Linked DNA regions of Halorhodospira halophila SL1. The protein of the gene in region 2 binds, or shares a complex with, the protein of the main gene of each other region. Links are inferred from orthologs where the notes say so. Each region holds a gene or a part of one and is shown on either strand. Other genes may lie near its edges.

The links.
Region 1: the proteins of tsaD (region 2) and tsaB are in contact, whole or in part, in a solved structure (PDB 4WQ4), measured with the Escherichia coli proteins. The link is inferred for Halorhodospira halophila SL1 from one-to-one orthologs.

The regions. Positions count from the first base shown.
Region 1 is NC_008789.1:1,889,889-1,905,073, reverse strand. The notes cover bases 6,183-9,015. They hold tsaB (tRNA (adenosine(37)-N6)-threonylcarbamoyltransferase complex dimerization subunit type 1 TsaB), read left to right. Parts: upstream 6,183-7,184; coding sequence 7,185-7,847; downstream 7,848-9,015. Other genes in these bases: HHAL_RS08710 (Fur family transcriptional regulator), read left to right, coding at 8,862-9,015; HHAL_RS08715 (zinc ABC transporter substrate-binding protein), read right to left, coding at 7,844-8,785; ectA (diaminobutyrate acetyltransferase), read right to left, coding at 6,493-6,984; ectB (diaminobutyrate--2-oxoglutarate transaminase), read right to left, coding at 6,183-6,427. Also shown: HHAL_RS08750 (ExeM/NucH family extracellular endonuclease), read left to right, coding at 1-1,246; HHAL_RS08745 (P-loop NTPase family protein), read left to right, coding at 1,332-3,002; HHAL_RS08740 (GTPase family protein), read left to right, coding at 3,002-4,660; HHAL_RS08735 (ectoine synthase), read right to left, coding at 4,642-5,022; more of ectB, read right to left, coding at 5,144-6,182; more of HHAL_RS08710, read left to right, coding at 9,016-9,356; HHAL_RS08705 (ATP-binding cassette domain-containing protein), read left to right, coding at 9,335-10,117; HHAL_RS08700 (metal ABC transporter permease), read left to right, coding at 10,110-10,907; hisI (phosphoribosyl-AMP cyclohydrolase), read right to left, coding at 10,912-11,340; HHAL_RS08690 (bifunctional aminoglycoside phosphotransferase/ATP-binding protein), read left to right, coding at 11,421-12,947; HHAL_RS08685 (glutamate--cysteine ligase), read left to right, coding at 12,986-14,353; HHAL_RS08680 (nuclear transport factor 2 family protein), read left to right, coding at 14,551-14,949; mgtE (magnesium transporter), read left to right, coding at 14,934-15,185. UniProt on the Escherichia coli protein: Required for the formation of a threonylcarbamoyl group on adenosine at position 37 (t(6)A37) in tRNAs that read codons beginning with adenine.
Region 2 is NC_008789.1:2,544,218-2,559,525, reverse strand. Bases 4,030-6,985 are described here. They hold tsaD (tRNA (adenosine(37)-N6)-threonylcarbamoyltransferase complex transferase subunit TsaD), read left to right. Parts: upstream 4,030-4,981; coding sequence 4,982-5,989; downstream 5,990-6,985. Other genes in these bases: HHAL_RS11745 (DNA topoisomerase I), read right to left, coding at 5,982-6,985; tsaC (L-threonylcarbamoyladenylate synthase type 1 TsaC), read left to right, coding at 4,366-4,941; plsY (glycerol-3-phosphate 1-O-acyltransferase PlsY), read left to right, coding at 4,030-4,369. Also shown: HHAL_RS11780 (sulfite exporter TauE/SafE family protein), read right to left, coding at 1-175; HHAL_RS11775 (complex I NDUFA9 subunit family protein), read left to right, coding at 223-1,185; HHAL_RS11770 (multifunctional CCA addition/repair protein), read left to right, coding at 1,189-2,436; HHAL_RS11765 (class I SAM-dependent methyltransferase), read right to left, coding at 2,450-3,634; more of plsY, read left to right, coding at 3,776-4,029; more of HHAL_RS11745, read right to left, coding at 6,986-8,381; HHAL_RS11740 (Smg family protein), read right to left, coding at 8,487-8,957; DNA-processing protein DprA, read right to left, coding at 8,960-10,126; def (peptide deformylase), read left to right, coding at 10,250-10,759; fmt (methionyl-tRNA formyltransferase), read left to right, coding at 10,759-11,691; 16S rRNA (cytosine(967)-C(5))-methyltransferase RsmB, read left to right, coding at 11,688-12,977; hemF (oxygen-dependent coproporphyrinogen oxidase), read left to right, coding at 12,974-13,894; HHAL_RS11710 (class 1 fructose-bisphosphatase), read right to left, coding at 13,942-14,958; HHAL_RS11705 (6-phosphofructokinase), read left to right, coding at 15,110-15,308.

The DNA.
Region 1 (15,185 bases), 660 kb from region 2 along the record:
GGAGGGCGTGCTGGTGCGTATCCGGCAGCCGATGGTGGTCAGCGGTACCTACGAGCTGCCGCGCTACGGCACCCTGAAGCTCACCCCAGAGCGGCGCGCCTTTCGGCCGACCAATTTTCTGCCGGGCGACGGCCCCGAGGATCCGACCCTGTCTGGAGCCCGGCTGCGGCTGGATGATGGCAGCTACCGGGGGCGGCCCGATCCCATTCCCTACCTCGACGACGACGGAACCCGTCGGGTGGGGAGCCGCGTGGCGGACCTGACCGGCGTGCTGACCCACGCCTTCGGCGCCTGGCGGCTGCACCCGACCGAGCCGCCGGATTTCGAAGCCTCCAACCCGCGGCCGGAAGCGTTGCCGCCACCGGAGGCGGGGACGGTGCGCGTGGCCGCCTTCAACGTTGAGAACTACTTCCTGACCCTCGGCGAGCGAGGTGCGGCCAGCGAGGTGGAACTGGAGCGCCAGCGGGCCAAGCTGCTCGCTGCTGCCGAGTCCCTGCACGCTGACGTGCTGGTATTGGTCGAGATGGAGAATCGCCAGGACGCCCCGGAAGACTTTGTGGAGCGCCTAGCGGCGAGCACCGGCCACCCCTGGCGGTTGGCCCGCGGGGGTGAAACCGGGAGCGACGCCATCAAGGTCTCTCTGGCCTACCGCGAGGACCGCGTGCAGCCGGTGACCGAGACGGTGCGCGATGCCCGGCGGGTCCATCATCGTCCGCCGCCGCTGGTCGGTTTTCGTCCGCAGGGTGGCGGGGAGCCTTTCGCTGTGGCCGGGATCCACTTCAAGTCGAAGACGCGGTGTCCGGATGCCGGGGATGTCGATCGTGGCCAGGGGTGCTGGAACCACCGTCGCACCGAACAGGCCGAGGCCCTGGCCGAGTTCCTCGGCCGCTGGCGTGCGGAGCGCAGCGAGGCGTTACCGGTGCTCATCGCCGGTGATCTCAACGCCTACGGTGGCGAGGATCCGGCCCGCGCCCTCGCCGCAGCGGGCAAGGTGGATCTGCTCGCCGAACACCTCGCCTGGCCCGACCGGTATACCTACGTCTTTCGGGGCGAGTCGGGCTATCTCGATCACCTTCAGGCCCACCCGGCGCTGGCGGAGCGGGTGGCCGCGGTCCACCGGCACCCCATCAATGCCGACGAGCCCCGTTTCCTGGAGTTCGACGGTGATCCCGGTCGCGTTCGGGAGGATGCCTATCGCTCTTCGGACCACGATCCCATTGCCGTGGACCTGGAAAAGACGGACTAGCCGCTCGGGTGCCGTCCCGGCCCTGTGACACCGATCGTGCACCGGGCACGTGATCACCGGCGGGGTTTCCCTGTATCTTGTCGTGATGGACCGCGAAGAGCTCCAGCAGACCCTCACCGAACTCCGCCAGGACCTGCATGGCCTCGATGGCGAGGCCGCTCGGGATCGCGATGCCCCCTGGCTGCTCCCCTGGGAGCGCCTGCTGCGCCGCATCGATGGCCTCATCGCTCGGCTGGAGCGCCAGGATGAGCCGCTTCTGGTGGTGTTTGCCGGCGGCACGGGGGCCGGGAAATCGACGCTGGCCAACACCCTGGCGGGGTCTGCGGTCGCCGCGACCAGCGCGCGCCGCCCCACCACCTCGGTGCCTACGGTCATCGGCCGAGCGGCGGACCTGGATACAGTCCTGCGCCGTGGGGTATTGGCGGCCGAGGCCGAGCGCGCCGCCCTGCGTACGGCCCCTCTGGAGACGGTACCGGAGGGGGTGGTGGTGGTGGATGCGCCGGATGTGGACAGCGTCGAGACCGCCAATCGTGCCGCCACCGAGCGTCTGCTGGAGGTGGCCGATGTCTGGGTCTGGCTGGCGACCGCCCGCACCTACGCCGACGAGGCGGGTATGGCCTATCTGCGCCAGGCGGCCCAGCTGGACGTCTCGACGCTGGTCGTGCTCACCCAGGCGACCGAGGCCGAGGCGCGGGAGATCCTCCCCGACCTGGCCGAGAAGCTGGATGCGGCCGGCCATCGGGCAGTCGAGACGACGCACCTGCCCACGGCGCCGGTCTCTGACGAGCGCCTGCCCGATTCGGCAGCGGCGCCGGTGCTCGAGCGGATCCGTGCCCTGGCGCCGGCGGACCAGCGTGCTGCCCACCGGCGCCGAACGGTGCTCGGCGCAGTGCGTTACCTGCCGGCAGAGGTCGATGCCCTGCTCGAGGCCGTCGAGGCGGAGCGGACCGCGGCCCGCAGGCTGGCTGCCGTCATCGATGAAGGCTACACCGATGTCCCCGAGCGCTTGCTGACCCAGCTCCAGGAGGGCGAGCCCCTGCGCCGTGAGGTGCTCCGCCGCTGGACCGAGCTGGTCGGGAGTGGCTGGCTGCAGCGTCAGCTGCACGCCGCGGTGGGGCAGCTCTCGCCGCGGCGCTGGCTGGGATGGCTGCCGCTCCCTCGCGGTGGTCGGCAGGTCGAGCAGGAGGCCAAGGAGGAGGCGCGGGCTGGCATCGCCGAGATGCTGCACGCCGTCCTCGACCAGGCCGCCGCCGGCGTAGAGAGTGCGTGGCAGCAGGATCCGGTCGGGCGGGGGATCTTCGCCCGCTATCCGCGGCCGCGGTCAACCGCGGCCATTGCGCGCCGTGCCGACGCCGAGGCGCTGGTGGCGGCCTGGGAGCAGCAGGTTGCCGAACACGTCGCTACCATCGGGCGGGCCAAGCTCAGTTGGGCACGCCGTGCGACCACGGGGATCAACGCCACCTTCACCAGCGCCGTGCTGGTCCTCTTCACCCTCAGTGGCGGGTTGAGCACCGGCGAGCTGGCGCTGACCGCTGCCGGTTCCACCACCACCCATACAGTCCTCTCGCGGATCCTCGGTGAGCGCAATGTCCATCAGCTCATCACCGATATCCGCGCGGATCTCCACGCCCGGGTGGCCGCCCTGGCGGAGTCCGAGGCGCAGGCCTACCACCGGTTATTGACGGCGGCGGCCCCGTCCCCGGAGGCGGTGAGCGCCGTGCAGGCTCGTCGGGATGCGCTGGAGGCCCTGGTCTGATGCGCTGGGCGGGAGCAAGTGCCGAGGCGCCGACGCGTGCGCCGAGCGCCGCCGGCGACACCGGCCTGGACGCCCTGCAGACGCTCCAGACGCTCGGTGTCGGCCGTCTGTCGCCGGCGCTGATCGAGGAGATGGCGCAGCTCCAGCGCCGTGCCCGTGAACGCCTGGCCCAGTCGCGGGAGCACGTCGTTATCGCCGTGGCCGGAGGGACCGGTAGCGGCAAATCTTCGCTGGTCAATGCCCTGGTCGGCGAAGAGGTCTCCGCCCCCGGGGTGCGCCGGCCGACCACGGACCATGCGGTGGCGGTCACCGTGGGCGAGGAGGACGGGGCCGCCGGGCTGCTCGACTGGCTGCAGGTCTTCGAACGGCGCAGCGTACCGGCCAGCGGTGGGCGCGGTGGTCTGGCCGGGGCGGTGATCCTGGATCTGCCCGATATCGACTCGGTGGTGCAGGCCCACTGGGAGGTGGCCGAGCGACTGATCGAGCGCTGCGATCTGCTGCTGTGGGTCGTCGATCCGGTCAAGTACGCCCACGCCCTGGCCCATGAGGGGTATTTTGCCCGCCTGGCCCACCACACCGAGGTGTTGATGGTGGCGCTGAACCACGCCGATCGCCTGGATCCAGGCGACCGAGAGAGCTGTCTCGACCACCTTCGGGAGTTGCTGGGCCGGCAGGGGCTGCAGGCGGTGGAGTTGCTGGCCACCGACGCGGTCGAAGGGGAGGGGGTCTCTGCACTCGCCCAGCGGATCGCGGACCGGGTGCGCGAGCGCCGCGCCCCGCTGGAGCGGGTCCGTGCTGACGTGGCCGAACTGGTGGTCCGCGCCGCCGCCTGCCTTCCCGAACCCGGCAGCCTGGAGCTTGACGGTGAGCGCCTGGTGACCGCCCAGCGCCAGGCGGTGAACGAGACCGAGCTGCTGACCGGTGCTGCGGGGGCCTATCGCCAGATTGGTGCGCGGGCTCTGGGCTCGCCGTTGAAACGGATGGCCATCGGGCTGTTCTCCGGGGCGCGCAAGCGCTCTGCCGCTATGGCCGGTACCAGCTCGACCCTGCCGCGCCCGGTGGTGGCGGAGCCCGTGTTGCGTGATGGCCTGCTGCAGGCGGTCGAACCGGCTGCGGCGCGGATGCCCGAGCCGGCTGCCGAGCGGTTGCGGGACCTGGCGGCGGCAGCGGCGGCGCCGCACGCCGGCGAACTCCGCGGGCGTCTAGGGGAACTGGCCTGGTCGCCGCGTCCGCGCTTTTGGTGGCGGAGCCTGGGTACGCTCCGCGGGGCGGGCGAGGCGGCCGCGGTGATCGGGGCGCTCTGGCTGGCTGTGCGCGGAGTGGTGGAGTGGCTGGCCCTGCCGGCTGTGCCCGCACCGGCAGCGGTGGGCGACATCAGCTGGCCTTTCGCCCTGCTCGCAGGAGGGAGTATCGGCAGTCTGCTGCTGGGTTGGGTGGGGCGCTCCCTGCTCGGGCCGGGGGCCCGGCGCCACGAGCGCCAGCTGGCGCGGCAGGTCATCGAGGCGGTTGCCGGGGCGGGCGGTACTGCACTGGCCGGTGTGCGCGAGGAGCTGGCGCAGTGCCAGCGCCTGAGCAGCCGGGCCCGAAGCGCCGCCACGGAGGTGGCGGCGGCGGGGCTACGGCAAGAAGGGGGTGCGGGTCAGTCGAGGAGCGGGTAGGTGCCGTTCTCGTCGTGGACTTCCCGGCCGGTCAGCGGCGGATTGAAGACGCACATCAGGCGCAATTCTTCCTCGGCACGCAGGTAGTGCTTCTCGTGGCCGTCCAGGCCGTAGAGCATGCCCGGCTCGATGGTGTACGTCTCGCCGCCGATGACCTCGATCTCGCCCTTGCCGGAGATGCAGTAGACCGATTCGAGGTGGTTGGCGTACCAGATGAACATGTCGGTGCCGGCCTTGATGATGGTCTCATGGAACGAGAACCCCATCCCGTCTTCCTTGAGGATGATCCGGCGGCTGATGAATTCATCGGTCTCGACCTCGCGGTCGGAGCCGATGATGTCCTTCATGTGGCGGACGATCATGATGTACCTCGCTTGGGTAGTGGGTCGGGCAGCTGGGTGCCCGGGGCGTCAGGTGTCTCGGTGATAGCGGGTGATGCCACGGGCGGCGGCCGGTGCCGCCGCCCGTGACGTGGGGCGCGGATTAGGCCAGGCCGCGGCGCTGCATCGCCTCGCCGAGGGCGCGTTCGATGATCGCCAGGCCCTCCTCGAGGTCCTGATCCTCGATGATCAGTGGCGGCAGGAGCTTGAGAACATCGTCCTCGGGGCCGGAGGTCTCGATGATCAGTCCGTGCTCGAAGGCAATCTCCGAGATGGTGCCGGCCAGCTCCTTGTCGTGGGCGAAGCGGATGCCGCGCATCATGCCGCGGCCGCGGTGTTCGCCGCCGGCGCGGGGGTACTTGTCGATCAGCTCTTGCAACGCCTCGTAGATCCGGCGGGCCTTGCGCTCGGTCTCCCGCTGCAGGGTGTCGTCGCTCCAGTACAGTTCCAGCGCGCGCTTGGCCGTCACGAAGGCCAGGTTGTGGCCGCGGAAGGTTCCGTTGTGTTCGCCCGGCTCCCAGATGTCGTGCTCCGGCTTGACCAGGGTCAGTGACATCGGCAGCCCGTACCCGCTGATCGACTTGGAGACGGTTACGATATCCGGGGTGATGCCGGCTTCCTCGAAGCTGAAGTACGGGCCCGTGCGGCCGTTACCGGTCTGGATGTCGTCGACGATCAGCAGCAGGTCGTGTTTGCGGCACAGCTCCTCGAGGCCCTGGAGCCAATGCATGCTGCATGCGGCCAGCCCCCCCTCACCCTGGACGGTCTCGGTGATGATCGCCGCCGGGTGGTCGACGCCGCTGCCCTTGTCGGCCAGCAGCTTGTCCATGTAATCCAGCGTATCCACGTCCTGCCCGAAGTAGCCGCAGTACGGCATGCTCTCGCTGTAGGTGAGTGGGAAGCCGGCGCCCTTGCGCTTGAAGGCGTTGCCGGTGACCGCCAGCGAGCCGACGGTCATCCCGTGGAACGCGTTAGTGAAGGAGACCATGCGCTGACGGCCGGTGACCTTGCGGGCGATTTTCAGGGCCGCCTCGACGGCGTTGGTGCCCGTTGGCCCTGGGAACTGCACCCGGTAGTGCAGGCCGCGCGGCTCGAGGATGAGTCGATGGAAGGTCTCCAGGAATTCGGCACGGGCCACCGAAGCCATGTCCAGGCTGTGGACGATGCGATCGTCCTGCAGATATTCGAGGAGCGGTTTTTTCAGCTCGGGGTTGTTGTGCCCGTAGTTGAGCACACTCGCCCCGGCGAAGAAGTCCAGATAGCTGTTGCCGTCCGTGTCGTAGACCCGCACGCCGCTGGCTCGGTCGAACGGCTTGGGGAAGGTGCGGATGTAGGAGCGCACGACCGACTCGTGCTGCTCGATGGTCTGCATTACATCAAGGGTCATGGCGTCATTGCCTCGGTTGTGAATTGCAATCGATTGGGCGGCCAGTGGCGGCGGGCACCGCTGGCTTAGCGAATGGGGGCGATCCGGTAGTGCTCTTCGGACTCATGTCCCGGAGGGAAGTGGTCGTCGCGGAAGTACTCGCTGACCTGGACCTCCGCCCCGCGCTCCCGGGCGATGGCCTGGAACAGGCCTTGGGAGGCTGCATTGGAGGGCGAGATCGTGGTCTCGAGCACTTGGGCATCCCGGGCGCCGGGGGTTTCGAGGAAGGCGCGCACGAGGCATTTGCCCAGCCCGCGGCCCTGGGCGTCGGGGTGGATGCCGATCTGCCAGAGGAAGATCGATTCCGGCCTTTTCGGCAAGCGCAGCCCGGTGGTGAAACCGAGCAGCGCACCCTCTTCTTCGGCGACCACGCAGGTATCCGAGAACTCCGTGCACAGGAGTAGGTAGAGGTAGCAGGAGTTGACGTCCAGGACGCCGGTGCGCTCGACCAGCTGATGGATTGTGGCGCCGTCTTCCCGCGTGGGCGGACGAAAGACGATGGATGGTTCCTCGGACAACGAGCTGCGCTCTTGTTCGCAAGATTCACACTAATTACAGCAGCCGCCCCGGGGGCGGTCAAGCGAGGGTAGACGCTGCGCCCCGGTTGTCACCGGGTCGTCGCTGGCGCGGATCGGCGGTATAGTGCGCCGGCCGCAAGGCTCGCAGAGGTGATCAGTGCCCCAGCCCCGCGCAGCGGGGGTGGTGCAGGAGGGATGGGATGACGCAGACCGTGATCGTGGCCCTGGAGACGGCCACCGAGGGGTGCTCGGTGGCCGTCTATTGTGACGGCGATGTCTTCCATCACTGTGAAGAGGCGCCGCGGCGGCACACCGCGCGGTTGCTGCCGATGCTCGAGGCGGTGATGGCGGAGGCCGGAGTCTGTGGCGAGCAGGTCTCGGCGCTGGCCTTCGGTCAGGGGCCCGGGGCTTTCGCCGGTGTGCGCCTAGCGGCCTCGGCAGCCCAAGGGTTGTGCACCGCGTGGGGGGTGCCGGCCTTGCCGGTCTCGACGCTGGCTGCCCTGGCGGCCGGCGGGCGTCGCCGCCATGGGGGCGGGTACGTGCTGGCGGCCCTGGACGCCCGGATGGGGCAGGTTTACTGGGGGCGTTACCGTGCCGCCGGGGATGCGGGTGTCGTGCTCGCCGAGGGGGTCGAGGCCGCCGATGCGCCGCAAGCCGTGCATGGCGGTGGTGCTGACTGGCTCGGGGTCGGGCGCGGCTTTGCGGCCTATGCCGAACAGCTGCCGGCCACCGGCGCCGGATGCGATCCCGATGCCTTGCCCGAGGCGCGCGACCTGCTGCCGATGGCCCTGGCCGACTGGCGAGCCGGCCGCACCTGCCACGCTGAGGCCATCCGTCCGGTCTACCTGCGTGAGGGTATTTAGCGGCCCCGTCCGCCGGGTTGTTCGTCTCGCACGAGGCAGTCCACGAAGCCGTCGGCCAACCGCTCCAGGAGCTGGAAGTAGGCGTCGGGGCCGGGTTCAAGGCCCGCGCCCAAGGGGTCGAGTTCGCCGGCTCGGGCATCCAGGCCTCGCACCAGGGCGCGGGCGATGGCCGGCTCGAACTGCGGTTCGCTGAAGACACAGACCGTATCCAGCTCGCGGATCTGCCCCCGTAGCTCGTTCAAGTGGCGCGCCCCTGGGGGCTGTTCGGGGTTGACCGTGACCGCGCCGACGGCTTTGAGGCCGAAACGCTGCTCGAAGTACTGGTAAGCGTCGTGGAACACCACGTAGGGGAGCCCGCGGACGGGCTCCAGGCGCTCGTCCAGATCGGCCTCGAGCGCCGCCAGGCGTTGCTTCTGTGCTTCGGCATTCTCGCGGTAGGTGTCCGCGTGCCTGGGATCGAGTGCGGCCAGCCGTTCGGCCACCGCGGCGGTGATGATTTGTGCGTTCTGCGGATCGAGCCACAGGTGGTAGTCCCGGCGGTGGGCATCGTCGTCGCCGTGCCGGTGCCCGTCCTCGCCCCAGGTGTCCCCGTCGCGGCCACCGAGGAGCTCGATGCCCTCGATATCGGCGGCAGCCAGTACCGTATCCGGATCGCCGCGGGCATCCAGGGCGCGCTCCAGGAAGGCCTCCATGTGCGGGGAGATGTGGACAACCAGGTCGGCGTTGCGAACGGCCCGGGCCTCGGAGGGCCGCATGGCGTAGGTGTGCGGAGAGTCGCCGGCCGAGAGGAGGAGGTCCGGCTCGCTGACCCCCTCGGTGACCCCGGCGACCAGGCTGTGCAGGGGCTTGATCGAGGCCACCACCTGCGGCGGCGCCGCGACGGCGGGGCCGCACGCCAATAGGGTCAGGGCGGTGAGGAGTGCGGGAAGCGCTCGCATGGGTCGAATCCCCGGGACTTTTCACGGCATCGTTATGTTATACAATACCAAAATGCGCAACAACGGCGAGCACCCCATGGCCCGCTTACACCGCTCGCTGGTAACCGGATTCCCCAGCGAAGACCACGACCACGACGTCTGCCGCGAGACGGTCCTGGCGACCGCCGAGGTCATTTGTCGCCGTCGCGGCATGCGCTTTACGCGGCTGCGCCGCCGGGTGTTGGAGCTGATCTGGGATGAGCACCGTCCGGTCAAGGCGTACGAGTTGCTGGATCGTCTGCGCGGCGAGCGGGCCGGCGCGGCGCCGCCCACCGTCTACCGCACCCTCGATTTCCTGTTGCAGGAAGGGCTGATCCATCGTGTGGAATCCCTGAACGCCTATGTCGGTTGCGGCAAACCCGGGCACGTACACCCGGTTCAGCTGTTGGTCTGTCGCTCCTGTGCGGCGGTGGCCGAACTTGCCGACGATGATGTGGCGCGTTTGCTCCAGCACAAGGCCGGGCAGATGGGGTTCCAGACCGATTCCGCAGTGGTGGAGCTTGAAGGTGTATGTCCCCAGTGCAGCCGTTAGCTGGTAGGCAGGCCGCTGACGATCCGCTGATCCGTCTCCAGGAGGTGGCCGTGACCTTCGGCGGGCGATCCATACTCCAGGATGTCCGCCTGGAGGTGGTGCCCGGCCGGATCACCACCCTGGTCGGCAACAATGGCGCCGGCAAGACCACCCTGCTGCGGGTGGTGGTTGGGCTCACGCATACGGCTGCCGGGCGGGTCTGGCGGGCCCCGCAGGTGCGCATCGGCTACGTTCCGCAGCACTTCTCGGTGGACGCCAACCTGCCCATTACGGCACGGCGGTTCATGGCGCTGTCCGGGCGTGCCAACGCGGCGCGTTGGCAAGAGGTGGTGGCCGATACCGGGGTGGAGGAGCTCCTCGATCAGCCCCTACAGGGACTGTCCGGGGGCGAGATGCGCCGGATCCTGCTCGCCCGGGCGCTGCTTCAGCACCCGTCGGTGCTGGCCCTGGACGAGCCGGCTGCCGGCCTGGATGGGCGTAGCCAGGGCGCGCTGTATCGGCTGATCGGTACGCTGCGCCAGCGTTACGGCTGCGCGGTGGTGATCATCTCCCACGACCTGAACCTGGTCATGGCGGCCAGCGACGAGGTGCTCTGCCTGGAGCACGGCCGGATCGCCTGCCGTGGCGCGCCGGCGTCGGTGATCGAGCATCCTGAGTACCAGAAGCTCTTCGGTTCACACCTGGGGCCGGACACCGGGGTGTTTCCCCACGATCACCACGACCATTCGGGCCCTGCCCTGGCAGGAGGTGGCCGTGGATGAGTTTATCCTCACGGCGCTGGCTGCCGGACTGGGGCTGGCCCTGGTGGCCGGGCCGCTGGGCAGCTTCGTGGTCTGGCGGCGCATGGCCTACTTCGGCGAGACCCTGGCGCACTCTGCGCTGCTGGGCGTGGCCCTGGGGTTCCTCTTCGGTATCAACCTGAATCTTGGCATCCTGATGGTCTGCGTCGTGGTGGCCGTTCTGTTGGTGGTCCTGCGTCAGTACCAGCGGCTGGCCAGCGATACGGTCCTCGGTATCCTGGCGCACAGCTCGCTGTCCTTAGGGCTGGTGGCCATCGCCTTCATGGAGGGGCTGCGTGTCGACCTGATGGGCTACCTCTTCGGCGATATCCTGGCGGTGACGCCCACCGACCTCTACTGGATTTACGGCGGTGGGGTCCTGGTGCTGGGGACGCTGATCGGGATCTGGCGCCCGCTGCTGAGTCTCACCCTGCACGAGGAGATGGCCCGGGTGGAGGGGGTCCGCGTGCTGCCGGTTCAGCTCGCCTTCATGGCGCTGGTGGCGGCCACCATTGCCCTGGCCATGCAGATCGTCGGCATCCTGCTGGTGATCTCCATGCTGATCATCCCTGCCGCCGCGGCGCGGGCCTTCGCCCGGACCCCGGAGCAGATGGCGGTGATCGCCGCCTTGATCGGTGCGCTGGCGGTGGTCGGCGGGCTGGCCGGTTCGTTCCGCTGGGATCTGCCCACCGGCCCGGCCATCGTGGTGACGGCCACGGCCATCTTCGCGGTAGTGACCAGTGCGCGGGGGGTGGTGGCGGCGCGTTTTTAGGCCGTCATGGCCCGTAGAGGGTTTGTGGGTCGACCTGAGGCGGTTCGCTGACCACCACCCGGTTACCTTGCAGCACGTTGTAGAAGCAGCTCCTTCGGCCGGTGTGGCAGGCCGGGCCCTGCTGATCCACCCGCAGCAGAAGGGTGTCGCCGTCGCAGTCGAGGCGCAGCTCGTGCAGATGCTGGACCTGCCCCGAAGACTCTCCCTTGCGCCAGAGTGTGCCCCGCGAGCGGGAGTAGTAACAGACCCGGCCTGTCTGTAGGGTCTCCTCCAGGGCCTGGCGGTTCATCCAGGCCAGCATCAGCACCTCGTTGCTGTCGTGCTGCTGTGCGATGGCGGGTAGCAGGCCGTCGCTGTTAAAGGGCAGGGTGTCGAGCACCGCCGACCAGTCTAGTCCGTCGCCCGGGCGAGCTGTTTCATTCTGTTCGATCATAGGGGAGAGGATACAGGCTGGAGCCGGGCGGCTGAAGCCGGCAAGCTGGGCAGGTCGAGCAACAGAAGGAGTGCGCAGCCGTGACGGATCGGATCCCTGACCTGGAGGCCCACCGGGCCCTGGCCGAGGCACTCCAGGCCCCGGAGTGCTACCCGTGGCCGGTGGACACTGTCGAGTGTATCGAGACCCACATCTCCACGGTGCTGCTCGCCGGGGCGTACGTGGTCAAGCTCAAGAAACCGCTGGACCTCGGCTTCCTGGACTTCTCCAGCCTGGAGCGGCGACGCTACTTCTGCGACGAAGAGGTTCGCCTCAACGGCCGCTTGGCTCCGCAGATCTACCTGCGCCGAGTGGCAATCGCCGGTCCGGCGACGGAGCCGCGCATCGACGGCGAAGGGGACGTGCTGGAGTACGCGGTGCTCATGCGCCGCTTCCCCGAGAATGAGCTCATGAGCCGTCTGCTGCGCGAGGGGCGTCTGCCCCATGGAGCCGTCGAGCGCCTGGCTGAGACTGTGGCGCGGTTCCATGCCGGGCTGCCGGCCGCCGGGGAGGATAGTGAATACGGGTCGCCGGAGGCCGTGGCCGATCCCATGCGTGACAACTTCCGCGCCCTGGAGACCCAGTCCGCGGCCGCCTCGATGCGCGGCGAACTGCGTGCCCTGGAGCGCTGGACCGAGGCACAGCTGCAGCGGCTGGAGCCGCTGATCCGCCGGCGACGCGCCGAGGGCGCGGTGCGTGAATGCCACGGGGACCTGCACTTGGGCAATGTCGCCTGGCATGAGGACGACCTGATCATCTTTGATGGCATCGAGTTCAATCCGGCACTGCGCTGGATCGACACGGCCAGCGAGGTCGCCTTCACCGTTATGGATCTGGATTTTGAAGGGGCCCGTCGGCTTCGCCACTGCTTCCTGGACCGCTACCTGGAGCAGAGTGGCGACTACCAGGCGCTGCCGCTGCTGCCCCTGTACGCCGTGTATCGGGCCCTGGTGCGGGCCAAGATCAACGGCCACGAGGTCGAACAGGGGGGTGGCAGTGCAGCCCAGGAGGCGCTCTGCGACCACGTCCAACTGGCCAAGAGCTATACGGTGGCGCAGGTGCCGGAGTTGGTCATTACCTACGGGTTATCGGGATCCGGCAAGAGCGTACGCGCCCGCCGACTGGTCGAGGAGCGCGGGTTTATCCGGCTGCGATCGGATGTCGAGCGCAAGCGGCTGTTCGGTTTGGAGCCCCGCGCGCGCTCGGACTCGACCCTGGATAGCGGGCTCTATTCGCCGGAGGCAACGTGGCGGACTTACGAACGACTGCAGGAGCAGGCCGAGGGCGCCCTGGAAGCCGGCTTTTCGGTGGTGGTGGATGCCGCCTTCCTCAAGGCCGAGCGACGCCGGCCGTTCCTGGAGCTGGCTGCGCGCACCGGATGTCGATTTCGGATCCTGCATGTTCGGGCCGACGAACAGACCCTGCGGGAACGCCTGCGCAAGCGGCTGGCCGAGGGGCGCGATCCCTCCGAGGCCGATGAGACGGTGCTCGATGCTCAGCTGCGTACAGCGCAACCGCCGTCCGGCGAGGAAGCGGCTTTCGTCGAAACCGTCGACGCGGACGGGTAAGATAGCCGGCCTTGCCTTGTGCCGGATCGAGGAGAGCTATGTCAGGAGTCCCCAGCCAACCCGGTGAGCCGGTGACCGATGTCGCGCAGCTGGCAGAGCATCTTGAGCGCGGTTCCCGGCCCCCGGAGCAGTGGCGGATCGGCACCGAACATGAGAAGTTCGTCCACCATCTGGAAGACTTCAGCCCGGTGCCGTACGCGGGGGAGCGCGGCATCGGCGCCTTCCTCGAAGGGCTGGTGCGCTTCGGCTGGCAGCCGGTGCACGAGGATGGACGGGTGATCGCCCTCAAGCGCGAGGGCGGTGCCTCGGTCAGCCTTGAGCCCGGCGGACAGGTGGAGCTCTCCGGGGCGCAGCTCGAGACCCTGCACGAGGCCTGTGTGGAGGTCCGGGAGCATCTGCAGCAGGTGGACACCGTGGCCCGCGAGCTGCAGATCGGGTTCTCAGGGTTCGGTTTTCACCCGGTTTGGCGGCGCGAGCAGATCCCCTGGATGCCCAAGGCGCGTTACGGCGTGATGGGCCGCTACATGCCCAAGGTGGGTCACCTGGGGCTGGATATGATGCTGCGCACCTGCACGGTACAGGTGAATCTGGACTTCTCCAGTGAGGCGGACATGGTCCGCAAGTTCCGGGTCGGCCTGGCCCTGCAGCCGATCGCCACTGCGCTGTTTGCCAACTCGCCGTTCACCAATGGCCAGCCCAACGGCTATCTCAGCTACCGCAGCCGGGTGTGGGAAGACACCGACCCCGATCGCTGCGGCATGCTCGACTTCGTCTTCGAGTCCGGTATGGGGTTCGAGCGCTATGTGGACTACGTGCTCGATGTACCCATGTATTTCGTCTATCGCGATGGCCAGTACATCGACTGCGCCGGCGAGTCGTTCCGCGATTTCATGGCGGGGCGACTGCCGCAGTTGCCGGGAGAGCGGCCGACACTCAGTGACTGGGACGACCATCTGACGACGCTCTTCCCCGAGGTGCGGCTCAAGCAGTTTCTGGAGATGCGCGGGGCGGACGGTGGCCCGTGGCGGGGGTTGTGCGCGCTGCCGGCACTGTGGACGGGGCTGCTCTACGATGACGCGGCCCTGGCTGCGGCCGAGGCGTTGATTCGTGACTGGAGTGTTGAGGAGATGCGCGCCCTGCGCCACGAGGTCCCGCGAACGGCGCTGCACACCCCGTTCCGCGAGACGACTGTGGGGGCATTGGCCCGGGAGGTGCTCACCATCGCCAGCGACGGACTGCGCAACCGCCAGCGTCTGGATCAGCGGGGGCGGGATGAGCGCCGCCACCTGGAGCGGCTCTGGGAGATCGTCGATGCAGGGCGGACCCCCGCCGAGGACCTGCTGAGTGCCTACCACGGGCGCTGGGGCGGATCGCTGGATCCGATCTTCACGGAGTACGCCTACTAGCAGGCTGCTGAAAACCCTTTTCAGCAGCCTGCTTTCACCGCTGACGCGGTGGACCAGGATGAAGCTTTTCCTGGCAAGCCTGGAAAAGCAGTGAGTTCGGTCTTTTTAAAACAAGCGGAACCTGCGGGTTCCGCTTCTACCAGGGTGATGAAAAGACTTTTTCATCACCCTGGTAGATGGGATCAGGGAGAGTGTCCATGGGCACGGACCCGAAGGCGACGGTCGAGCGTTATCTGCAGGCCCTCGAGGACCGGGATTACGAGGCCGCGCGCGCCTGCCTCGCCGGGCAGGGGTTTCGCTACGAGAGTCCCATCGCCAGCTACACTCGGGCCGAAGACCTGCTGGATCACGCCATGGTCGGCGGGTCGATTGTCCAGCAGCGGCAGGTGGTCAAGTGCTTTGTAGACGGTCCCGATGTCTGCCACTTCCTGCGCTACTGCATCCAACTCTCCGACAAGCAACAGATCGACCTGGCCCACTGGGCGCAGGTCGAGCAAGGGCGCATCCTACGCATCGTGGCCATCTTCGACGCCTACGCCTACTGGTCGATGTTCGAGGATTTGGAGCCCCAGGGGAAGCCGTGCAAATCGATTTAGCTGCCGCTCCGGCGGACCCAGGCGTCTACGATGAACGCAAACGCCGCTTGGTCGAGACCTTCACCAAACTCTACCTGCGCGGATCCTGGCGCCCCCTGGAACGACTGATCCGCCGTCTGCACGCCGCCGATGCAGCCGCCGTGCTGGTCGAGCTGCCGGTGCCGCAGGTGGTGGATACGCTCCAGGCGGTGAGCGATCTGCGCCACGCTGCGCAGATCGTCAACAAGATGCCGCTG
Region 2 (15,308 bases):
GGACCGGCACCACCACGATCCCGCCGCCGACGCCGAACAGCCCGGCCGTCGCGCCGGCCAGGCAGCCGGCGCCGAGATAGATCAGCAGTTCGAGCACGGGCTGAGTTTCGGCGGGATCCGGGCGCGGCGCAAGGGGTGGTGCGGCGTCGTTGAAAAGTTGCGCATAAAAGGCCACGGTATCGCTCCGTAACGATCGTATTTCGGTTCTTCAGGAGACCGTTCATGGAGGCGAAGACCGTCTGTGTCGTCGGCGGAACCGGTTTTGTTGGGATGCACGTGGCCAACCGGCTCGCCGACCGGGGATACCGGATACGGGCGCTGACCCGCCGTTCCCATCGTGGCCGCGACCTGCTGCTCTTTCCCGGGCTGCGCCTGTTCGAGGCCGATGTCCACGACGAGCGGGAGCTGGTGCGCCACTTCAGCGGCTGTCACGCCGTGATCAACCTGGCCGGTGCGCACACCGGGCGGGGCGGGCCGCGGGAGGACGCCTACCACGAGGTCCATGTCGATCTGCCGCGCCGCGTGCTGGCCGCTGCGCGCCGGGCAAGCGTGCCGCGCCTGGTCCACATGAGCGCCCTCGGCGCGCACCCCGATGCGGTCAGCCGGTTCCTGCGCACCAAGGGCGAGGGCGAGCAGTTGGTCCTGGCAGCCGATCCGGATGAGATCGGCGCCACCGTGCTGCAGCCTTCAGTGATCTTCGGTGCCGGTGACCGGTTCCTGAATCGCTTCGCCGGGCTGCTGCGCTTTGCCCCCGGGGTCTTCTTCCTGCCTACCCCGGATGCCCGCCTCCAGCCGGTCTTCGGTGGCGACGTGGCTCAGGCGGTGATCAACGCGACGGAAGACCCCCGGACGGCGGGGCAGACCTACCAGCTCTGCGGGCCGCAGATCTACACCCTGCGCGAGCTGGTGGAGTACGTGGCAGAACTGCGCGGCCTGCGCCGGCGGGTGGTCGGTCTCCCCGACAGCCTGTCGCAGCTCAGCGGCCGCCTGCTCGGGCTCGCTCCCGGGCGGCCTTACACCCTGGACGAGTACCGCTTCACCGCCACCCCTAACTGCTGTGCCGAGGATGGCCTGGCAGCGCTGGGGATCCGCGCCAACGCCCTGGAGGCGATCACCCCCGGGTACCTGGGTGCGGCCGGGCGGCAGGCGCAGTACCAGCAGGCCCGGCGCGAGGCCGGTCGCTAGGCCGTGGAACGCTACCGGGTCGGCGGCGCGGTGCGTGATCGCCTCCTCGGGCGGCCCGTGGATGAGGTCGACTGGGTGGTGGTCGGGGCGACGCCGGAGGCGATGGAGGCCGCCGGCTACCGGCCGGTGGGCAAGGATTTTCCGGTCTTCCTGCACCCGCAGACCGGCGAGGAGCACGCCCTGGCGCGCACCGAGCGCAAGACGGCGGTGGGCTATCACGGTTTCGAGTTCTACGCCGCGCCGGAGGTGACCCTGGAGCAGGACCTGGCCCGCCGGGACCTGACCATCAACGCCATGGCCGAGGATGCCGGGGGCCGCCTCATCGACCCGTTCGGCGGCCAGGTCGACCTGCAGGCTCGTCAGCTGCGCCACGTCACCGACGCCTTCGCCGAGGACCCGGTGCGCATTCTGCGCCTTGCGCGTTTTGCGGCCCGCTTCGCTGACGACGGCTTCGTCGTCGCCGACGAAACCATGGCCCTGTGCCAGCGCATGGTCGCCGCCGGCGAGGTCGATGCCCTGGTCCCGGAGCGGGTGTGGCAGGAGCTCGCCCGGGGGCTGATGGAGCCGACACCCCGTCGCATGATCGAGGTCCTGCGCCAGGCTGGTGCCCTGGCCCGTCTCCTCCCCGAGGTGGATGCCCTGTTCGGTGTGCCGCAGTCGCCGGCCCACCACCCTGAGGGCGATGCCGGCACTCATACCCTCATGGCCCTGGATGCCGCGGCGGCCGTCGACGCTTCGCTGGAGGCGCGCTTCGCCGTCCTGCTCCACGACGTGGGCAAGGCGCTCACCCCGGCGGAGGCGCTCCCCCGCCACCCCGGCCACGAGGAGGCCGGCGTTGACGGCGCCCGGCGGGTCAGCGAGCGGCTGAAGGCGCCGCGGGCGTGTCGGGATCTGGCCGTCCTGGTCACGCGCTGGCACATGCACGCCCACCGCGCGCTGGAGCTGCGCCCCGGCACGGTGGTGGAACTGTTCGAGGGCCTGGACCTGTTCCGGCGCCCGGAGCGCCTGGAGCCGTTCCTGCACGCCTGCCTCGCGGACGATCGTGGGCGCGGTGGCCGGGAGGCGAGCGACTGGCCGGCTGGCGACTTCCTGCGCGCCGCCTTCGAGGCGTGTCGCGGCGTTTCGGCCCGGTCCTTCGTCGAGCAGGGCCTGCGCGGTCCTGAGGTGGGCGAGGCGGTTCGTGAGGCGCGCTGCCGGGCCGTGGCCCAGGTGCCGCGCCCGGATGCCGGCGCCGCGCGGGACGGCGCCTAGGCGTGGCCCCTGGCTACAGCGTGGCGCGGCGGTCGGCCGGGGTGAAACCACCCAGGGGACCGTCGTAGTCGCGGCCCAGGGCCATCACCTTGAACCGCTCGCCCATGTCGCCGGGGTGGGTGATGCGCTGGATCTCGTTGCTGACGGCCATGTGGCCGGCGGCATCGGCGCCGGCTAGCTCCGCCTCGGTGCAGGCGGCCAGGCCGGCGCCCATGAGGAACGGTCCCTGGGGGGCGTAGCCGAGGACGTCCAGCCCGCACGCCAGGGCCGCGTCGGCCACGGCGGTAAAGTCCACGAAGGCGGTGATGTCCTGCAAACCGGGATAGAAGAAGGGATCGTCGTGGGCGCGGTGGCGGAAGTGGCAGAGCAGCGTGCCACGGTGGCGTTCGGCCAGGTAATATTCGCGGCGCGGGTAGCCGTAGTCGAGCCAGAGCATCACGCCCTGCGGGAGGGCTTCGGCCAGTCCGCGCAGGAACGGCGCGACCCGGGTGCAGACCTCGGAGACGTAGCCGTCGGGCAGGGGGGCGTCCAGACGCGCCTCGATGTCGGCCACGGCCTGTTGCAGCGCCGTGTCGGCGGCCAGCTCGGTCCAGGCGAAGCCGTCATCGGCGGCTACGACGCCGAGCTCGCGGACCCCGTCGCCCCGCTTGACGAAGCGGCGCACCGGCAGGGCGTCGAGGACCTCGTTGGCGATCCACACCGCCTGCGGGCTGTCCGCGGGCAGGGCCTCGAGCCACTCAACGCGGTCGAGCAGGTGGGGGACCCGGGCAGCCAGGGTCTGCTCCTGCTCCTGACGCAGGGCGGCGCTGACCTCCAGCATGCGCCAGCGCCGCGGCAGCCGGTCGAGGTGCTCGAGTTCGGCCAGTGCGGCGGCGGCCAGCCGGCCGGTGCCGGGGCCGAGCTCGATGACGTCGCCGCCGCCCAGGTGGCCGAGGATCTCGGCGGCCTGCCGGCCTAGGGTGCGCGAGAACAGCGAGCTGAGTTCCGGCGCGGTGGCGAAGTCGCCACCGACGCCAAAACGGGCGGCGCCGCCGCGGTAGTACCCGAGGCCGGGCTCATAGAGGGCCCGGTCCATATACGCCTCGAAGGTCAGCGCTCCGCCGGCCTCGTCGATGGCGCTGCGGATACGCTTGCTCAGGCGCTGACTGGCCTCGAGGGCCGCCGCGTCAAGATCCAGGGCAGGGTCGTGTCGGGTCATGGGCGAGAGTTTCAGGGGCAACGCGCCGCGTGACAAGGCGTATCGTCTGCCCGGCGTTTCCGGTATACGGTGGAGGGCGGCCGCGCCGCTCGGGGGAACCCAACACTTGCAACGCGTGACGGATCTACAGAGACTTGCGCCATGCTGGATGTCATCCTCGTCATCATCGGTTATCTCATCGGTTCCATCTCCTCGGCGATCGTCGTCTGCCGGGCGATGAACCTCGGCGACCCGCGCCAGGGCGGCTCGGGCAATCCCGGGGCGACCAACGTCCTGCGCCTGGCCGGCAAGGTCCCTGCCGGCATCACCCTGCTCGGCGACTGGCTCAAGGGCACCCTCCCGGTGCTGCTGGCCTGGCTCGCCACCGAGGACCCGGTGGTGGCCAGCGCCGCCGGTCTGGCAGCGTTCTTTGGCCACCTCTTTCCGGTCTACTTCCGGTTCCAGGGGGGGAAGGGCGTGGCCACCGGCCTGGGGGTGATCCTCGCCTGGTCCCCGCTGGCGCTGTTGGCCACGGTGGTCACCTGGCTGGCGGTGGCCGGCGCCTTCCGCTACTCCTCCCTGGCCGCCGTGGTGGCCTTTGCCATGGCCCCGATCTACATGCTCTGGCTGTCGGCCTCGCCGGTGCTCACCGCGGCCACGGCGATCCTCACGGCGGCCATCGTCTGGCGCCACCGCGAGAACATCGTCCGCCTCGCCGCCGGTGAGGAGAGCCGCATCGGTTCCTCGGGGTCATGAACGAGTGCCCGCCCGGTACCCGTCCATTCCGGGTCCGGCACGCCGCTGCGGAGCTGCGCCAGGGCGGCGTGGTGGCCTATCCCACCGAGGCGGTCTGGGGGCTGGGCTGCGATCCGCGCAACGCCGACGCCGTGGCGCGCCTGCTGGCGCTGAAGGGGCGACCGGAACGCCAGGGGCTGATCCTGATTGCCGCCGAGTCGCGACAACTCGCCCGGTACCTGGCACCGTTACCGGCGGAGTGGGCGGAGACGATCCAGGCCAGTTGGCCGGGGCCGATGACCTGGGTGCTCCCGGCGTCGACGCGGGCCCCGCGCTGGGTCAGTGGCGGGCGCGACACGCTGGCCGTGCGGGTGACCGCGCACCCGGTGGCAGCCGCCTTGTGCAGCGCCTTCGGGGGGGCGCTGGTCTCCACCAGTGCCAACCCCTCGGCCCGGCGGCCGGCTCGCAGCGTTGCGGAGGTGCGGCGCTACTTCGGCACGCGGATCGACGCGCTGGTACCCGGGCGCCTGGGCGGGCTGGAGCGGCCGACCCCGATCCGGGACGGACGCAGTGGGGCCTACCTGAGACGATGACGCGCCGCTTTCTGTATACGCCGCAATCCGGGGGTGCCCAGTGCGTGTACTAGGCATCGAGAGTTCCTGTGACGAGACCGCGGCCGCCGTCTACTGTGGTCGTGATGGCCTGTTGGCCCACGCGGTGCACAGTCAGGTGGCCGATCACGCCGCTTACGGCGGCGTGGTGCCGGAGCTGGCCTCACGGGATCACGTGCGCAAGCTGCCCGGTCTGGTCGGTGGGGTGTTGCGGGATGCCGGCCTGACGCCGGCAGATCTCGACGGCGTCGCCTGGACCCGCGGCCCAGGGCTCCCCGGGGCCTTGATGGTCGGGGCCGGGTTCGCGCGCACCTTCGCCTGGGCGCGGGGGCTGCCGGCGGTCGGGGTGCACCACATGGAGGGGCACCTGCTGGCGCCCCTGCTCGAGCCCGACCCGCCGGCCATGCCCCTGGTGGCCCTGCTGGTCTCCGGCGGGCATACGATGCTGGTGCAGGTGGCCGACTTCGGCCGCTACCGGGTCCTGGGGGAGTCGGTGGATGACGCCGCCGGCGAGGCCTTCGACAAGACGGCTCGGCTGCTGGGGCTGCCGTACCCGGGGGGGCCGGCCATCGCCCGCCTCGCCGTCGAGGGAACACCGGGGGCGGTGCGCCTGCCGCGGCCGATGACCGACCGGCCGGGGCTGGACTTCAGCTTCAGCGGCCTGAAGACGGCGGTCCTCCACGCCGTCGAGGCGGCGGGGAACGATCAGCAGGCCCGGGCGGACATCGCCCACGGATTCCAGGAGGCGGTGGTGGATACCCTGGTGATCAAGTGCCGGCGTGCCATCGAGCAGACGGGCGCGGGCCGGCTCGTGGTCTCCGGCGGGGTGGGCGCCAACGCCCGGTTGCGCGAACGCCTGGATGAGGTGGGGCGGGCGAGCGGCTTCACCGCCCACTACCCGCGCCTGGAGCTGTGTACCGACAACGCTGCGATGATCGCCTACGCCGGCCTGCGTCGGCTGGAGGCGGGCTACCGCGACGATCTCGACTTCAGCGTACGCCCCCGCTGGCCGTTGGCCGAGCTCAGCTAGTGGCCTTGCTGCGGCCGCGGCCACCCTTGGCCGCCCCGCCGCGGCGCCCCTTGCGCGCCGGCGCCTTGGCGATCAGGTCCTGGCACTCCTCATGGGTGAGCGAGTCCGGCTCCCGGTCCTTGGGCACCTTGGCGTTCTTCTCGCCGTTGGTGATGTACGGCCCGTAGCGTCCGCGCAGGATCTGAATGCCGTCGCCGAAGTCGTGGATGATCCGGTTGGCGTCGGCCTGTTTCTTCTCCCGCACCAGTTCGTGGGCCCGTTCCTTGGTGATGGTGTACGGGTCCTCGTCCTTGGGGATGGAGACGAACTTCTTGCCGTAGCGCACGTAGGGGCCAAAGCGCCCGATGCTGACCTGGACGTCTTCGCCCTCGTCGGTCTCGCCCATGTCCCGCGGCAGCTTGAACAGCTGCAGGGCCTCGTCGAGGGTGATGGTGTCGATGCTCTGTCCCGGGCGCAGGCCGGCAAAACGCGGCTTCTCGTCGTCGTCGCGGGAGCCGAGCTGGGCGAAGGGGCCGTAGCGACCGATGCGCACCGTCACCGGCTTGCCGGTCTTCGGGTCCGTGCCCAGTTCCCGCGCCTGGACCGCCTCCTGGCGCGAGACGTTCTTCTTCTCCTCAACCCGCTCCCGGAAGGGCTCCCAGAACGCTTCCAGGACCGGGACCCAGTCCTGCTCGCCGCGGGAGATGGCGTCTAGGTCGTCCTCGAGTCGGGCGGTGAAGTCGTAGTCCACGTACCGATCGAAGTGCTCGGTCAGGAACTTGTTGACTGTGCGCCCGATGTCGGTGGGGATGAAGCGTTTGCCGTCCATCTCCACATAGTTGCGGTTCTGCAGCGTGGAGATGATCGAGGCGTAGGTCGACGGCCGGCCGATGCCGTACTCCTCCAGGGCGCGGACCAGGCTCGCCTCGGTGTAGCGCGGCGGCGGCTCGGTGAAGTGCTGTTCGGCGCGGATGGCGTGCAGGTCCACCTGCTCGCCCTCCTCGAGTTCGGGCAGGAACTTCTCGCCGGAGTCGTCTTTGCCCTCGTCGTTGCCCTCGCGGTAGACGACCATGAAGCCCGGGTCGGCCACCGTGGAGCCGGTGGCCCGCAGCAGATGGCGGGCGTCGGCGTCGGCGGCCAGATCGACGGCCACCGTGTGGATGGTGGCGTGCTTCATCTGTGAGGCGACGGCGCGCTTCCAGATGAGATCGTAGAGCTTGCGCTGCTCCTCGTTGAGGTAGGCGCGGACATCGTCCGGGTGGCGCGACGCCGAGGTGGGCCGGATGGCCTCGTGGGCCTCCTGGGCGTTCTTCGAGCGGGTCTTGTAGACCTGGGCCTGGCCCGGGAGCTTGTCGGCGCCGTAGCGGTCGGTGATGGCCTGGCGCATCTCAGTGATCGCCTCGCCGGAGAGGTTCACCGAGTCGGTTCGCATGTAGGTGATCAGACCGACGGCACTGCCTTCGCCGACGTCGATGCCCTCGTAGAGCTGCTGGGCGATGCGCATGGTCCGGCTGGCGGTGAAGCCGAGCTTGCGCGAGGCCTCCTGCTGCAGGGTCGAGGTGATGAATGGCGCTGCCGGGTTGCGCCGGCGTTGCTTGCGCTCCACCGAGGCGACCCGCAGCGTGCCGATGACCTCGGTCTCGCCATCGCCGGTGGGGCCGATCCGGGCGGGGTCGGGTTGGGCACGCGCGGCCTCGCGCAGGGTGCGGTCGACCTCCTGGGCATGGGTCTCGTCGGTGATGGTGAACTGCCGGACCTTCTCGCCGTGGAGCTGCGAGAGCTTGGCCATGAAGGGCTGCTGCGCCTTGGCGGCATCGGCCTCGACGCTCCAGTACTCCTGGGGCTCGAACTGCTCGATCTCGGTCTCGCGCTCGCAGATCATCCGCAGCGCGGGGCTCTGCACCCGGCCCGCGGAGAGGCCGCTGGTGATCTTGCGCCAGAGCAGGGGCGAGAGGTTGAAGCCGACCAGGTAGTCGAGGGCGCGGCGCGCCTGCTGGGCGTTGACCAGCTCCTCGGAGATGTCCCGCGGGTTGTTCATCGCCTCCTGGATGGCGCCCTTGGTGATCTCGTGGAAGACCACCCGATAGACCGGTTTGTCGTCCAGGGTGCCCTTGTCGCGCAGCAGCTCCACCAGGTGCCAGGAGATGGCTTCACCCTCGCGGTCCGGGTCAGTGGCCAGGTAGAGGGCGTCGGCCTTGCGGGCCGCCTTGGCGATGGCATCGACGTGCTTCTGGTTCTTGTCGATGGGTGCGTACTTCATGGCGAAGCCGCTGGACGGATCCACCGCCCCCTCCTTGGGGACGAGGTCGCGGACATGGCCGTAGGAGGCCATGACCTCGTAATCGGAACCCAGGTATTTGTTGATCGTGCGCGCCTTGGCAGGCGACTCGACGATGACGAGGCTTTTACCCATGAAGAGCCGTTCGCGTATGTAGGGGCGGGAGGTCGGGTGGCGTCCGGAGGGCGGCGCCGGGCCGTAAAACCGGCCGCCGCGCCGGGGCGCGGCGGCCACCCGTCGTCAGTGGACGAGGTGCGTCGGGACGTCGAACATGAGGTTCTCCATCCAGTTGTACGCCTCTTCCTCGCCGGGGCGGTTGAACAGGACCATCAGGATGACCCACTTGACCGTGTCGAGGTCCACCTCGTGGTCGTCCAGCGCCAGGATGCGGTCGAGCACCAGCTCACGGCTCTCGGCCGTGAGGATCCCCACCTGCTCCAGGTAGAGGATAAACCCGCGGGTCTCGGTGTCCAGGCGTGCCAGCTCGGGCTCGCCGAACAGCCGGATGGACGACTTGCCCGACGGTGCAGCCGGCAGCACCCGGGAGTCCGCGAGGGCATCGAGCCACTCGAAGGCCTTGCGGATCTCCATCGCGCTGAACCCGGCCTCGTGGAGTTCGCTCTCGAGCGAGTCCCGATCGCCGGGTTCCTCGTCGTTGTAAAGGTAGTTCTCGAACAGGTACATCAGCACTTCGAAAACGTTCTGCTTCATCATCAGCCCTCTGGCCCGCGCCGCTGGTACCGGCCCCCGGGTACCGCAGTCAACAGGCCCTTCAGCTCCATGGTTAGCAGAATGGATGAAAGCCTATCGAGCGTCAATCCAGACCGCTGCTGGAGGGTGTCGAGGGTGAGCGGATCGTGGCCGAGGGCTTCGAGGATACGCGCCTCGTCCGGATCCGCGGCTGGACTGGTCGACTCCGAGGGGGCGTTGACGGGCGCTTCACAGACCGTCCCCGGGAACTCTTTCAGGATATCGTCGATCGATTCTAACAGCTTGGCGCCGTCGCGCAGAAGTGCGTGGCACCCGCGGGCCAGGGGGTCGTGGATCGACCCGGGTACGGCGAAGACCTCGCGGCCCTGCTCGGCAGCGAGCCGGGCGGTGATCAGCGAGCCGCTGTGGCGACCGGCCTGGATGACCACGACCCCCAGCGACAGACCGCTGACGATGCGGTTGCGCCGTGGGAAGTGGGCGGCCAGGGGGCCGCTGCCCGGGGGCAGCTCACCGAGCACCGCCCCGGAGGCGGTGATCTCGGCGTGCAGGCGCTGGTGCCGGGCGGGGTAGACCTGGTCCGGCTCGGTGCCGACAACGGCCAGCGTGGTGCCGCCGGCCTCCAGCGCGCCACGGTGGGCGGCCGCATCGATGCCGGTTGCCAGACCGCTGGTGGTGGCGATGCCGGCGCGTGCCAGGCCGCCTGCCAGGTTGCGGGCCAGATCCCGGCCGCTGGCGGTGGCGTGGCGGCTGCCGACAATGGCTACCTGCGGCCGGTGTAGGGTGGTCGGATCGCCGGTCACGAACAGCAGCGGCGGCGGGTCGGGGATCTCGGCCAGGCGGCGCGGATACCCGGGTTGCGCCAGGCGCAGCAGGTGCCGCGGCCCGGGGCCATCCAGCCAGTCGGCATCGGTCCGGGCGGCATTCCAGTCCGGGGCGAGGATTCCGCTCTCGGTGGCGGCGCTGAGGCCGAGGCTGCGCAGGGCGCTGCGCCCGGCCCGGAAGACCGCCGCCGGCCCGCCAAAGGCCGCCATCAGCCGGGACCAGGTGCGTGGCCCCACGCCCGGCACCCGTGCCAGGGCCAGGGCGTAGAGGGTGTCGTCGTCCATGTCGTGCTCACCGTCCTTGGTGAAGGAACCGATACCGTGCCGGGCGGTGAGGGCCGGGCGCAAGGGTGTGCCGTTGGAGCGGGGGCGGTCTGGATGCTCTGTATAAGCATTCCAGATTATGGCTGCCCTCGGCTGCGCGGTGCGTTACAATCGACCCGTCATTTAACAACAGGCACAGCATCGGTCATGGCCCTCCTCGATATCCTTGTCTATCCCGATCCCCGCCTCCGTGAGCGGGCCGAGCCCGTCGCCGAGGTGGACGACGCCGTCCGCCGCCTGGTGGACGACATGCTTGAGACCATGTACGAGGCCCGCGGCATCGGTCTGGCCGCCACGCAGGTGGGCGACCGCCGGCGGGTGGCGGTGATCGATGTGTCCGAGGAGCGTGACGAGCCGCTGGTGCTGATCAATCCGGAGATCCTCGAGGCCACCGGCGAGGCCAGCGGCGAGGAAGGCTGCCTGTCCATCCCGGGCTACTACGACGATGTGGCACGGGCCACCCGGGTGCGCTACCGCGCGCTGGACCGCGACGCCCAGCCCATCGAGGGCGAGGCCGAGGGGACGCTGGCCGTCTGCCTGCAGCACGAGATCGACCATCTGGACGGTCGACTGTTCATCGACTACCTCTCCGAGCTCAAGCGCAAGCGGGTGCGCAAGCGCATGGAGAAACGCGAGCGGCTCAGCGCGGCGGGCTGATGGCGGCACGGATCGTCTTTGCCGGAACCCCGGATTTTGCGGTGCCCGGCCTCGATGCCCTGGTCGAGGCCGGGGTGAGGCCCGTGGCGGTCTTCACCCAGCCCGACCGGCCCGCCGGGCGAGGGCGGAGGCTGACCCCGCCGCCGGTCAAGCGGGCCGCCGAGCGCCACGGGCTGGGCGTTCACCAGCCCGAGCGCCTGGGGGCCGAAGAGGCGGAGCAGATCCGCGCGCTGGCGCCCGATCTGATGGTGGTGGTGGCCTACGGCCAGATCCTGCGGCGCAATGTGCTGGACGTACCGCGCTTTGGCTGCGTGAATGTCCACGCCTCGCTGCTGCCGCGCTGGCGGGGCGCGGCGCCGATCCAGCGCGCCCTGCTGGCCGGGGACGAGCAGACCGGTGTAACCCTCATGCAGATGGACGAGGGACTGGATACCGGGCCCATGCTTGCCCGCAAGGCGACCCCGATCAGTGCCGACGAAACCGCCGGGTCGCTCCACGACCGCCTGGCGCGCATCGGCGCCGACCTGCTGGTCGCCCACCTGCCCGAGATTCTGGCCGGGGCCATCACCCCGGAGCCTCAGCCGGACGACGGCGTGACCTACGCCGCCAAGCTGACCAACGACGAGAGCTGGCTCGATCCCACCGAGCCCGCGGAGCAACTGGAGCGGCGCGTGCGCGCCCTGGCCCCGGTCCCCGGAGCGCGGCTCCAGCTGGGCGAGACGCCGGTGCGGGTACTGGCGGCACGGGCCTGTGCGGGGCGGCCCGAGGATCGGGCCGGAACCGTGGCGGCGGTGGGCAGTGGCGGCATCGAGGTCGCTACCGGCGAGGGGCGTCTTGAGATCACCCGGCTGAAGCCCGCCGGTGGGCGGGAACAGACGGCTGCCGATTACCTCAACGGGCGCCGCCTGGTGCCGGGAGAGCCGGTTCAGTGAGTACCCCCCCGCGGGTCGCCGCGGTGCACGTCCTTGAACGGGTGCTGGAGCGCGGCGAGACCCTGGATGAGGCCCTGGAGGCCCAGTTTTCCCGGGTATCCGAGCGCAATCGGTCGTTGCTTCAGGCCCTGGTCTACGGCGCGCTGCGCTGGCTGACCCGGCTCGAGGCCCAGGTGGCGACCCTGACCCCGCGCGACGACTGGCGCGCCGATCCGCTGCTACGTGGTCTGCTGGTGATCGGGGCCTGGGAGGCCCAGGGGCTTGCCACCCCAGCCCATGCGGCGGTCTCCGAGGCCGTCGATGCGGCCCGACGGCTGCGTCGGGCGCGCGCGGCCGGCATGGTGAACGCGGTGCTGCGCAAGCTGCACAAGGCCACCCCACCCGGGCCGGCAGACGAAGCCGCCCGCTACGCCCTGCCGCCGTGGCTGCTGGACCATCTACGCCGCGCCTGGCCGGAGGATTGGCCGGCGGTGGCCGAGGCCGGGAACGCTCACCCGCCAATGACCCTGCGCTTCGACCGGAACCGCATCTCCCGCGAGGCGTGCCTGCAATCGCTGGCCGAGCAGGAGATCCCGGCGCACCCCGGCGAGGTCGCGCCGAGCGCCGCGACCCTCCATGCCCCGGTACCCGTGGCCCGCCTGCCCGGCTTCGCCGAGGGGTGGTTGTCGGTGCAGGATGAGGCCGCGCAGCTCGCCGCCCCGCTTCTCGACCCGCAACCCGGCGACCGGGTGCTCGATGCCTGTGCCGCACCGGGTGGTAAGACCCTGCACCTGCTCGAGCACACGCCGACGGCGGCGGTGACCGCCCTCGACCGTTCGTCACGCCGGCTGCGCCAGGTACGCGATAACCTCGCGCGTGGCGGCTACGAGGCCCAATGCCTGGCCGCCGATGCCGCCGACCCCGAAGCGTGGTGGGACGGTGAACCGTTTCAGCGCATCCTCCTCGACGCCCCGTGCACGGGCAGCGGCGTGATCCGCCGACACCCCGATATCAAGTGGCTGCGCGGGGTCGACGACCCGGCGCGCATGGCGGCGGCGCAGCGCCACCTGCTCGCCGCCCTGTGGCGCGTGCTGGCGCCGGGCGGGCGGTTGCTCTACGCCACCTGCTCGATCTTCCCCGAGGAGAACGAGCAGGTGGTGGCCGGTTTCCTGGCCGAGCACGCCGATGCCAAACCGGGGCCGTTGGCGCCGGTGGGCCGCTGCACCGGGTCCGGGTGCCAGATCCTGCCCGGCGAGCACGGGATGGATGGGTTCTTCTACGCCTGCCTCGAGCGGAGTGCCGCATGACGGATGCGATGCCGGTCGACGGGATCCAGCGCGTCCACGACTGGCTGTTGACCTGGCAGGAGCGTGTCTGCCGGTTCGTTGAAGGTTGGGACGGTGGCGGTGCCTTCCAGGCGGATCGCTGGGACCGTCCTGGCGGGGGCGGCGGCGAGAGCCGTGTACTTCAAGGTGGTCGGGTGATCGAGCAGGGCGGTGTGAACTTCTCCCACGTCCGTGGTGAGGCGCTGCCCGAGGCGGCCACCGAGCGGCGGGCCGAGCTGGCCGGGCAGCCCTTCGAGGCGGTGGGCGTGTCCCTGGTGCTGCACCCGTGGAACCCGTACGTTCCGATCACCCACGCCAACCTGCGGTTGTTTGTGGCCGGTGAGCCGGGTCGCGGCGCCCAGTGGTGGTTCGGCGGCGGGTTCGATCTGACCCCTTGCTACCCCTTCGACGACGATTGTTACCATTTCCATCGCTGTGCCCGGGCGGCCTGCGCGCCGTTCGGAGAGACGGTCTATCCGGTGTTTAAACGCTGGTGTGACGACTACTTCCGCCTGCCCCACCGCGATGAGCAACGCGGCATCGGCGGGCTGTTCTTCGACGATCTCAACGACTGGGGGTTCGAGACGACCTTCCGGTTCGTCCAGAGGGTGGGGCGGGCCTTCCTCGATGCCTACGGCCCCATCATCGAGTCTCGCCGGGATCACGCCTACGGCGACCGCGAGCGGGAGTTCCAGCTCTACCGGCGCGGCCGGTATGTGGAGTTCAACCTCCTGCAGGATCGCGGGACCCGGTTCGGCATCCAGTCGGAGGGGCGGACCGAATCAATCCTGATGTCGCTGCCACCCCGGGTGCGCTGGGAGTACGGCTACCAGCCCGAGCCCGGCAGCCCGGAGGCCCGCCTGACCGAGGTGTATCTCATCCCCCGCGACTGGGTCTGAACACCCCGCGCCCGGCGGGGTGCGGGGTCGTCCGAGTCCCGAGCGCCTCAGCCCTCCTGATGGTAGCGGGCGATCCGCTCGACCTCGTTCCTGGAGCCGAGGACCACCGGCGCCCGCTCGTGGATGTCGCTCGGATCGAGCTCAAGGATCCGCTGCCGGCCGGTGGTCGCGCCGCCGCCGGCCTGCTCGACGATGAGGCTCATGGGATTGGCCTCGTACATCAGGCGCAGCCGGCCGTTTTGCCCCTTGGCCTTGATCTTGGCGTCGAGCGGGTACATGAAGACGCCGCCCCGGCAGAGGATGCGGTGCACCTCGGCGACCATCGAGGCCACCCAGCGCATGTTGAAGTCTTGGCCCCGCGGCCCCTCCTTGCCCTGGAGGCACTCGTCGATGTAGCGCTGGACCGGCTCCTCCCAGTGGCGCTGGTTGGAGACGTTGATGGCGAATTCCTGGGTATCTTCCGGGATCTGCACGTCCTTGCGGGTGAGGATGAACTCGCCGAAATCGCGGTTGAGCGTGAACATCTGGACGCCCTGGCCTTTGACAGCGAGCACCAGGATGGTGGATGGGCCGTAGAGGCAGTAGCCGGCCGCCACCTGCTCCGTGCCGTGCTGGAGGAAGTCCCCGGCCGAGGGGTTCTCGCTGCCCTGCGGCGCGCGGACGATGGAGAAGATCGTGCCCACGGAGACGTTGACGTCGATGTTCGAGGAGCCGTCGAGCGGGTCGCAGAGCAGCAGGTAGCGGCCGCGCTGGGACGGGTTGGGCAGGGTATAGATGTCGTCCATCTCCTCGGAAACCAGGCCGGCGATATGGCCGTTCTGGGTCAGGGCCTCGATGAAGACCTCGTTGGTCACCACGTCGAGCTTCTTCTGGGTCTCGCCCTGGACGTTCTCCGAGTCGGCCGAGCCGAGCATGCCCACCAGGTCGCCCTTGTTGACCAGGTCGGCGATGCGCTTGCAGGCCACCGAGATATCGTTGAGCAGGCCGGTGAACTCGCCGGTGGCCTCAGGCAGGTTGCGTTGCGTCTCGATGATGTAGTTGGTCAGAGTCGTTCCGATGTGCATGGTTTTCTCCCCTGGCGTGCGGTTTTCATGACTTCTTTAATATCGACCGAGGAAATCCGCCGCCCATTGCCCGGCGGCGGCAAGCGTTCGGTGCATTCCTTCGGTACATTGGTGCGCAAGCCCATGAGCGTCAACACACAAGTCTGATCGCATGCCAAAGAACGCACTATATGCTCAGTCCGGTGGCGTCACGGCGGTCATCAACGCCAGCGCCTGGGGGGTGATCGAGGCGGTGCGGGGTCACCCGGCCCATTTCGGCACCTGCTACGCGGCTCGTAACGGGATCCTCGGGGTGCTCGAGGAGGAGATCCTCGATCTCGATGAGGAGGATCCGCTGACCCTGGCCGCCC